Regions from separate parts of the Desulfitobacterium sp. LBE genome, predicted to be linked through region 1. Evidence: riboswitches for the same ligand, from Rfam matches in the RefSeq annotation. Region 1 holds a riboswitch; each other region holds the start of a gene.

Region 1 (3,275 bases):
GCGGGGACCAAAAGCCACGTCCTCTGCCACGGTTCGCCCGACGATCTGACTTTCTGCATCCTGAAGCACCAGCCCTACTTGTTTAGCCAGGTCCTGCACCCGGACCTCACCTGTGTCTTTCCCTCCAATCCTGACCTCTCCCTGCAGCTCTCCTTGCAGAAACTGGGGAATCAATCCATTCAGACACAAACTTAAGGTTGTTTTTCCCGCTCCTGTGGGACCCATCAAGGCGATGAATTTTCCTTTGGCCACTGTCAGGCTGATTTGTTTTAAACTCTCTTCTTCAGCTCTTGGATAACGATAAGAAACATCTCTTAATTCAATCACTCTCTCCACCCCAGCACTCCTCTAGATCAACCGGCTTCCTTTAAGCGCTTTATAGGCTAAGGCCGATACGGCAACATTCAAGACCGACCCTAATAACAGAAAGGGCATTAACCCTAAGACTGCACCCATACCACCCATGGGGAATACGGAAAAGGCCGCCACCACACCATTGAGGAGGGATGTAATAATCACGGCAGGAATTAAACCGATTTTCTTATTGACCAGGCGATAGATCAAGGCAAAGACAGCCATTTCGATGGCGATGACCAAATGCATAGGAATTCCCAGGGGAAAACCGACCACCGCCGAGGTGAGCAGATGACCTATGGCAATCACAAGACAGCCTTCTATGCTGCCAAAAGCCAAAGCGCTGAAAAAACCCGGAGCAGAATCCAGGGCCACTGTCCCCAGCGGGCTGGGAATTTTGATCAAGGCGCCTACCGCACTCAAGGCAAGAAAGACTGCCATGATGGCAATCCGTCTGATATTCTGGGCTGATTTGGGGACCGTTGTTTTCTTTGCAGGTTCAATCATTGTTATTCTCTCCTTTATTTCTTCTTTTCTTTTTGTTTCGTTTCGTTTAATTTAGTTTCATTTTGTTTAAATTTAAATGCTGCATTAATATTCTTCCTGGAGCTTAGTCTTTATTTCCTGTCCTGTTTGGAAGGCCTCCACCTCCGCCTCCATCTCCTCCAGCCTGCCGATCTTATGGATGGGCAGCTTGCCGAAAGCCCCTAATTCAATATCCTCTGCTGCCGTATAAATGAGGCAAGTAGAAGGTCCTGCCGATTTATTGAGATCAAGTTCACATTGGGTATCTTCTCTGAATCGGGCACCGACAGCTTGGGCAAGGGCTTCGGCTTCACCCCGTATCCCTTGGGAGCCTATGGGAATAATGTCATACACCCCAGGAATATTAAGCAATTGAATAAGATGTATCCCCTGCAGAATATCCGGATCTTCCGGGTCAGCCGCCTCAGTTCCCACTTTGGGGAGCCCCAGACAAAACAGGCTGTTGCCCGGCCTGGCTCTGCCAATGCGAAGTTTATCCTGATCGCAAAGCCCTATGACCGTAATGCCTAAGCCGGTTTGTTCTGTGGGCATATTCTTTTCCGTGCTGACGGCCGCAGGCAGGGAGAGCAGATTCATAGCCTTTAGCTCTTCTCTCACCCCCTTCATTATTTCTTCCCCTGCGGGTATGGGTTCATTGGCAATGGCAATGCTGAGCATCTGGGGAACTGCTCCCACCGCCAGCACTTCCAATAAAGCTACCCGGGCCGTCATCCTGCCGGTTACCCTCCAGGGAACTTTGACTGCATCCAGCTCTTTCTCACCAATAGCACCGCATGAATCGCAGGCTGCGACAAGATATTGAGCATCATTCAGGGCAACCACCTCAACATCTCTTCCCTGATATCCCAAGGCCTTCAACTCTCCTCTCCAATAATTTTTATAAAAATAAAAAGTCCATAGCCACCTCGCTTCTCCTTGCAGACAAAGCAAAATGACCATGAACTTTACCAAACTTCATGTGTCCCCAGATCCAGGCAGGTCTCCTGACTTCGAGTCATTGTCTCCTTGCTGCCTTCCCAGTTACCCAGTGGCATTCAGCGCTGAGACTCCTCTTTACAGTGGCGGGTCCGTCCGGGAATTGCACCCGGTTCCCTATTCTCCCTTCTTGACGAAGGGCACCTGAAATCCTTAAATTGTTAAAACCTACTAAATTCAGTTTAGCCAAAACCAGAATAATGTCAAGTCAAAAATTCGTCCTATTGCCAAAGTAAGGGGTTGTTCTATCTTCTAAACTAATCAAGGCCGGAGGATTGTTCCTATTGAAACAATCCTCCGGCCTGATCCATCTGCTTTTGAAATTTATAATTTATAGGCCTGCTTGCTCCCGCAAAGCAGAGGCTTTATCGGTCTTTTCCCATGGCAGGTCCAGATCGGTGCGGCCAAAGTGTCCGTAAGCAGCCGTTTGGCGGTAGATGGGACGGCGCAGATTCAGAGTCTTAATGATCCCTGCCGGACGGAGGTCAAAATTATTTTTGACCAGTTCGCCGATTTTTTCCTCGTCAATTTTGGCGGTTCCGAAGGTTTCCACCAGGACGGATACGGGCTGGGCTACCCCGATGGCATAAGCCAGCTGGATTTCACAGCGCTCAGCCAAACCGGCAGCCACTACGTTTTTAGCCACATAACGGGCGGCATAGGCGGCAGAACGGTCGACCTTTGTGGGGTCCTTGCCGGAGAAGGCTCCTCCCCCATGGCGGGCCATGCCGCCATAAGTATCAACGATGATCTTGCGGCCGGTTAAACCGGCATCCCCTTGGGGACCGCCGATGACAAAACGGCCTGTGGGGTTAATAAAATAACGGGTGCTCTCATCCAGCAATTCCGATGGGACCACGGGAAAGACCACATGTTCCAGGAGATCCCGGCGAATCCGCTCCTGAGTTGCTTCCGGATGATGCTGAGTGGAGATCACGATGGTATCGATACGGACAGGGCGATTATCCTCATACTCTACCGTCACCTGAGTCTTGCCGTCGGGACGGAGGTAATCCAGGATATCCGACTTGCGGACTTCACTGAGGCGGCGGGCCAGGCGATGGGCCAGATCAATGGCCAGGGGCATATAGCTTTCCGTTTCGTTGGTGGCGTAGCCGAACATCATCCCTTGGTCGCCGGCGCCAATGGCTTCGATCTCTTCCTCGCTCATCTCGCCGTTTTTGGCTTCCAGAGCTCTATCCACTCCCAAAGCAATGTCGGCGGATTGCTCCCCGATGGAGGTGAGCACGGCACAGGTATCGGCATCAAAGCCATATTTGGCCCGGGTATAGCCGATTTCACGGATGGTTTGTCTTACTGTGCTGGGAATATCCACATAACAATTAGTCGTAATTTCACCGCTGACTAACACCAGGCCGGTGGTCACCGAGGTCTCACAA
Region 2 (3,275 bases), 2.8 Mb from region 1:
AGGCCAATTTACCCGGGCAGCGGCAGCCGCCATAGCCGTGATCCCTGGGATGGTCTCTATTTGGTCCGGCTCAAGCCGCTCTCTTAGAATGGTCAGTAAATAACTATAGGTACTGTATAAGGAAGGATCACCTAAGGTAAGGAAGGCAACAGAATGCCCTTGACTGAGCTCCGCCTCAATCTTCTCCGCTGCACTCTGCCAAGCAGCCTGGAGTATGCTTTCGTCGGCGGTCATCGGCATTTCCAGCTCTAAAATGCTGACTCCGGAGGGGCAGTGTGACTGGGCAATCTCCCAGGCAACACTTTCCCGCTCCATCTTGGATTTGGGTATGGCGACAACTTGAATAGCTTGTAATATTTCCACGGCTTTCAGGGTAATGAGCTTAGGGTCCCCCGGTCCTACACCCACCCCATAGAATTTGGCCTTTTCCCCGATCAGGGTGGTTACTGTGTTTTTGTCTTCGTTCCTATCCTTCTTCACTTTGTTCCTCCTTAGTTCCTCGTCTTGCAGCCAGTTTGCAGTTCTGCAGTGCCGCTCCCTTGCCAGGGTTCTTGGCTCCTGTGTTTGAGCGGAGACCTTAGCTTCCTTTCCTTCCTGAGAGTATAAATACAGGATTTTGGGCCTGGGCAAGATGAATATCCTTAATGCCCTTCCAGCGTACAGCTTGGATCGAAACCACATCAACATCCTCGTATTGCAAGCTTTTCAGGGCCTCCATACCATGAGCCAATGTCTCTAAAGTTACGGCAGTCACCACTGCCCGTCCCCCAGGTACCAGAGGGGCTTGGTGTAAAATCTCCCGAATCTGTCCATGGCTTCCGCCAATAATGCAGACATCCACAGGAGGGATTTCCTGCAGAGCCAGCGGTGCGGAGCCACGAATCAAGCGCAGGTTGCTTACCCGGAATTTCTCCTGATTCTTCAGGATCAGCTCTTGTGCCTCCGGATTTTCCTCCACCGCATAAACGCAGCCGCGATGAGCCAGAAGAGCAGCTTCAATGCTTATACTTCCCGTCCCGGCTCCCACATCCAAGACCCGGCTCGCGGGGATAATTCCCGCCTTAGCCAGAACTTGAACGCGAATCTCCGTCTTGGTCATGGGGACATCACCGCGTATAAACTCCTCATCCTTGATGCCAAAGCTCCTGGGCAGGGAGAGGACAGATTGTTCCGGCTTATGCTCCGCTTCTTCCGGATAGAGGATCATCACCGCATTGGCGAAATCTTCTTCTGAATTCATGAGCTGATCAGCATCTGTATTCAGCCAACGCTCTTCCGCATAGGTTAAGGCGTTGCCAAGTGAAATCCGCGGATTGCAGCCATAGGTGTGATAATACTCAGCGATCTTCCGGGGTGAGTTTTCACCGCCAGTAAGAACTCCCACTGGCCGGCTGAGATGTAAAGGCAAGCAGTTCAGCGGACGGCCATGGACACTAAGCAGCTCTGCATCCTGCCAGGGTATCTCTGCCCGGGCAAAGGCCAGCTGAATGGAGCTGAGGCCCGGCAATACTTGAATTTCTTCTTGAGGAAACTCCCTTTTCAGCCAAGGAAGCAGACTATAGAAACCTGGATCACCGGAAACCAGGACACTGGCTTTTTTGCCCTGCTGCAATACTTTCTGCAAGGTTTGCCGAGTTTCCGCCAGATTTCCAGTGACCCGGTATGACTCTCCTTGGAAATCCGGGAACAGCTCCAGGGCTCGTATCCCTCCTACCAAAACATCACTCTGAGCGACCATTGCTTCAACAGCCTGGGGAACCCATGCTCTCGTACCAGGGCCTATCCCCACTATTTGAATCATCCCATCACCTTCCCCTCGATTAAGCTCAATAAAAAAGCAAGCTAAACAAAAAAGAGCCCTGAGCGGCTCTTTGGTTCTTCCCTTCGGTATTTCCGAAATCGTCACTACATCATCCATCGCTCGTGGACGTAGCGCAATGTTCAAGGCAGGTCTCCTGGCTTCCAGTCTTTATGCCTCTTCCCTTCCCAGGCTCATCCCAGTGGGCCTTAAGAGACACTCGTGGTTCACAGTGGCGGGACCGCGCCGGATTTTCACCGGCTTCCCTTTTCTTCCTCTAAAGAGGAACCTTGAATACTATTCGGTTGTTAAGACAACTTAATTCGAATTACTAAACTATTCTCTATTTTCGCCAAAATTCCTCCTCCACCGGCGGCCAATGCCAAAATTCTTTGCCGATCTCCATAGCCGGATCGTCCCAGGCGATGATCTCTCCGTTAAGCAAAGTAAAGGCAGTTCCCACCTGAAGTTCCCCATGCACATGGTCTTGAGCCCGGTGGCTTGCCCTTTCAGCCAGTTTAAATAAAAGGCTCCCCCAGCCCTTGCTGCGAATTTCCTCGGCAGCACCTTCAACTGTCGGCAACTCCGCGATGGTCTGCAAGGAATTTTGATCCATACCAGCCAGGGCGGCATGGGCCACCAGGATCTCCATCCGGGCATCGGCAACATGAGTATGAGTATGGAATATTCCCCCGGCCACTTTAATGAGTTTGCCAATATGACCTAAGAGAAGCACCTTTTCGATCTTGCGATAAGCAGCCTCTTCCAGTAAAAAGCCCACAAAATTACTCATCTGAATAATGGCTTCCTCAGGGACCATGAGCTGCTCCCTGGCTACCTTAAAGCCATAATTGCCAGGAGTCAGAACAATGGCTTTGTGTCCATAAGCGACGGCTTGATCCAATTCAGGCAGGATCGAATTCTTAAAGGCTTCTTCCGACATCGGCCGGACGATACCCGTTGTACCTAAGATCGATACCCCTCCCATAATTCCCAGGCGGGGATTCAAGGTCTTTAGAGCAAGCCGTTCCCCTTCAGGCACTTCGATCACCACCAGGATTTCTTCCTGGGGAAATACCTCCCGTACCGCGGCCTGAATCATGGACCGGGGAACAGGATTGATAGCGCTTTCCCCCGGAGGAATCTGCAGACCCTTTTTGGTGACAACTCCGATGCCCCGCCCGCCGCGAATAAGGATTTCTCCTCTTTGAGAAAGGAGCTGCACCCTGGCGACCACTTCCAAACCATGGGTGACATCGGGATCATCTCCCGCATTTTTGATAATGCTTACCCAAGCAACATCTTCCGCCCTGTCCCATCTATGTACAGGCAATTGAAGCCGTTCGCCCTGAGGCAGCGGGATATCCACCTCTGTTCCCTGATGCAGTCCTTTCAGCAAAAGGCAGGCAGCTTTTGCTGCCCCTGCTGCACAACTGCCCGTAGTAAAGCCCGTTTTCCATGAATGCCTGTCCTTCGT
Region 3 (3,275 bases), 3.0 Mb from region 1:
TCTCGTGGGGATTGCCGTCATTGTTTTGTGGCAGTTTATCCCGGCGGTACGGGTGTTCCCTCATGTGATTTATTTGGAGTGGATTGCTTGTTTAGTGACGTTTTTACTCGTGCCTATCTTTGACAGACAGCCTATTCGACTTGGAAATAAGGAAGCTTCTGCATTAGGGCAAACTGCCAAGTAGGGCTGGAGTGTTGTATGTGTATAAAACCGAGGCTGGGCCTCGGTTTTTTGGTTGTCGGGAAGCAGTATTTCCGGAAGCCATTGAGCGTACTATACTAGTGACAAAAGAGAGCTATGGGATTAAAATAAACTTCTAGGACTCTGTGACTCTTGAAATTCTCAGTCCTGCGGAAAATTTAACCGCCGGAAATGTGAAGAACTAGGTGTTAAAGAGTACTGGGCATTAACGGATTAATAAGTCCGGAGGGAGGGGATTCAGATAAGTTTTCAAGGTGTGATCATCGGGGCAATGGCTTTTATCATCATCGGCGTGTTTCATCCCATTGTCATCAAAGGTGAATACTATTTCGGAAAAAGGATCTGGCCATTATTCTTGGTTGCCGGGATAGTCTTGATAGGCGCCTCTCTGTTCATCGCGAATAATATGCTTTCCGCCATCGTCAGTGTGACAGGCTTTTCCTGCCTCTGGAGCATCCATGAAATTTTTGAGCAGGAAAAACGGGTGAAAAAAGGTTGGTTTCCGGGTAATCCGAACAGAAGGTAAGTGGAAAGCCTGTCTTTGCATTTCTGTTTGGCTGCAGACTGGCTACAGGTCAAATGTTGCAGCGCTGCATCATTTGGCTTATATTCAACGGCTGGGCTCAAATTGGGGTGAATTGACTGTAGATTCTCAAAGTTTTAGGTGTTTACCCCATCTGTACTATGCTATAATGGCCGTAAAACTGAATCATGTCAAAACAGGTTTCGGAAGATGGAGCCATCTTTGATTAAAGGGGAAGCCGGGTGCAAGGCCCGCACGGTCCCGCCGCTGTAAGAGAGGAGTCTTTTCCTGCTCAAGTCAGAAGACCTGCCTGTTTTATGCCTATGACTCTCTACGAGCGATAGAGGGTATTGAACCGGGTTTAGGGACATAATAAAGAAATAAAGCAAAAGCTGGCTGCCGCGAAGAACGTGGCAGCCGGCTTTTTTTGCAGAAAGGGGCAAAAATATAAAGATCCTTTTTGATTTTTATAAAGTTTTTATAATTGGTTTATAAGATATTTAAAATAATAAAGTAAAATTAAAACAGGTGGATTGATGTTAAGGGTTATTTTAGGTAGAGGTTTCAGGAAGAGGGTGATGGATTGAGACCAGATAGAAAGTTTCATAAATTGTATCATGAGGAGTTTCATAAGGGCAGGCAGCACGGGGAATTTCGGGAATTGCGCAGGTCCATGAAGTTTCTGCGCCCGGTCGGCGTCCTTTTGAATTTGCTTCTTTTATACCTGCTCTTTCAATGGATCGGGCTCAAAGCCATTGCTGTATTTTTTGCCTTGATCCTCATCACCCGGGAAATACTCCAGCTCGGTTTTTTCCGGCGTCTGGAGAAGAGGGTCTTTAAACCGATGGAACAATTGAAGCAGGGCTTTGATGAAATCGCCAAAGGAAATTATCAGGTGTCAATTGAGCCGGAAGTCGAAAATGAATTCACGCAGCTGATTTACGCTTTTAATGAAATGGCTTTTAAACTGCAGGAAAGCGAAAGAAGCAATCAGGAGTATGAGAAAAACAGAAAGACTCTGGTGGCCAACATCTCCCATGATCTAAAAACGCCGATTACCTCGATCCAGGGCTATCTGGAAGTAATTCTTGAGGGGTGCGTCGGCGAACCGGAAAAAATAAAGCGTTACCTGGAGACGATTTACAGCAATACTGCCTATATGAATAAGCTGATTGACGATCTGTTTTTGTTTTCCAAGCTGGATCTGGACAAAGTGGCGATGAATTATGAAGTCCTGAGCATAGGCGCTTATCTGGACGATTTGGCCACCGAGTTAAAATTTGAGTTTGAAGAAAGGCAATTCAAGTTTTTCTATCAGAACAGAACGGATCGGGACTATGCGGTCACTATTGATGGGAAACGGGTGTATCAAGGGATCCGCAATATCATCGATAATGCCATGAAGTATGGGCCGGAGCAGGATTTAAAGGTGACAATGGAGCTATATGTTCAGGAAGATGATATCTGCATCGACATTGCCGACAATGGCCCGGGAATTCCGGAAGAGCAGCTGCCCCATATTTTTAACCGCTTTTACCGGCTTGACACGGAACGCTCCAAAGATTTCACAAGTACGGGACTGGGTTTGGCCATAGCCAAAGAGTTGATTGAAGCCCAGGGGGGCACAATCTCAGCTGCCAGCACAGACAGGGCCGGCTCCCGCTTTACCATAAAGCTGCCTATTAGTAAATCATCTTAATAAATCCTCTCAATACTTTGCTCCGCGCGAAATAGTGTAGTTCAATCATGACAATAGGATGGAGGGCCTATGGCAATGAAAAATATCCTGATCATCGAAGATGATGTCAATATTGCCGAACTGGAACGGGATTACCTGCAGCTTAACGGCTACCAGGTCGATATCGTCCTGGATGGAGCAACGGGGCTGAAGAAAGCTGTCTCCGGGACTTATGATATTCTGATCGTCGATTTAATGCTGCCCCAGCTGGACGGGTTTGAGATCATTAAAGAAGTCCGCAAGAAGTTGGAGATTCCCATTATCGTCCTGTCGGCCCGCAGTGAAGATATTGATAAAATCAGGGGACTGGATTACGGTGCCGACGATTATTTGACGAAACCTTTCAGCCCCGCGGAGCTCATGGCCCGCATCCGATCCCATTTGAAACGATACGAACGTCTGACCGGTAAGCACCAGGGCATAGAGGTGATTAATCACCGTGGGCTGGAAATCAATACCGCCTCCCATAAAGTCTATGTCAATGGCAAAGAAGTTCAGTTCACCGCCAAGGAATACGAACTCCTGCTCTTCTTTGCTTCCAACCCGAATATACTTTTCAGCAAGGAGCGCATCTTTGATCTGCTTTGGGGGGCAGAGTACTACGGGGATCTGGCAACCGTCCCGGTTCATATTCAAAAGATCAGGAAGAAAATCGAAAGAGACCCGGCCAACCCGGAATATATAGAGACCGTCTGGGGAACCGGCTATCGGTTTAATCCGTAAAATTTAATTTAGGGGAGTGTTGGTTTATGAGTGTAAGCATTAATTTAAATCGGTGTGATGGCTGTGGGTTATGTATCAGCCAATGTCCGG

Evidence for each region. A riboswitch is a leader RNA that binds a small molecule or an ion and turns the genes downstream of it on or off. The one in region 1 is predicted to bind cobalamin.
Region 2: linked by a shared signal. The riboswitch ahead of cbiE (precorrin-6y C5,15-methyltransferase (decarboxylating) subunit CbiE) and the one ahead of DESLBE_RS23445 (AIR synthase related protein) in region 1 are both predicted to bind cobalamin.
Region 3: linked by a shared signal. The riboswitch ahead of DESLBE_RS09305 (HAMP domain-containing sensor histidine kinase) and the one ahead of DESLBE_RS23445 (AIR synthase related protein) in region 1 are both predicted to bind cobalamin.

The regions. Positions count from the first base shown of each region.
Region 1 is NZ_VLKD01000001.1:4,973,092-4,976,366, reverse strand. Features, by position in the region: gene DESLBE_RS23455 (energy-coupling factor transporter ATPase) at 1-336, opposite strand, end outside; gene DESLBE_RS23450 (ECF transporter S component) at 349-861, opposite strand; gene DESLBE_RS23445 (AIR synthase related protein) at 946-1,758, opposite strand; cobalamin riboswitch at 1,856-2,038, opposite strand; gene metK (methionine adenosyltransferase) at 2,207-3,275, opposite strand, start outside.
Region 2 is NZ_VLKD01000001.1:2,195,665-2,198,939, forward strand. Features, by position in the region: gene cobI (precorrin-2 C(20)-methyltransferase) at 1-480, opposite strand, end outside; gene cbiE (precorrin-6y C5,15-methyltransferase (decarboxylating) subunit CbiE) at 578-1,918, opposite strand; cobalamin riboswitch at 1,928-2,106, opposite strand; gene cbiD (cobalt-precorrin-5B (C(1))-methyltransferase CbiD) at 2,142-3,275, opposite strand, start outside.
Region 3 is NZ_VLKD01000001.1:1,963,340-1,966,614, reverse strand. Features, by position in the region: gene DESLBE_RS09315 (sodium:solute symporter family protein) at 1-184, shown strand, start outside; gene DESLBE_RS09310 (DUF4491 family protein) at 443-727, shown strand; cobalamin riboswitch at 906-1,053, shown strand; gene DESLBE_RS09305 (HAMP domain-containing sensor histidine kinase) at 1,308-2,423, shown strand; gene DESLBE_RS09300 (response regulator transcription factor) at 2,499-3,185, shown strand; gene DESLBE_RS09295 (4Fe-4S binding protein) at 3,212-3,275, shown strand, end outside.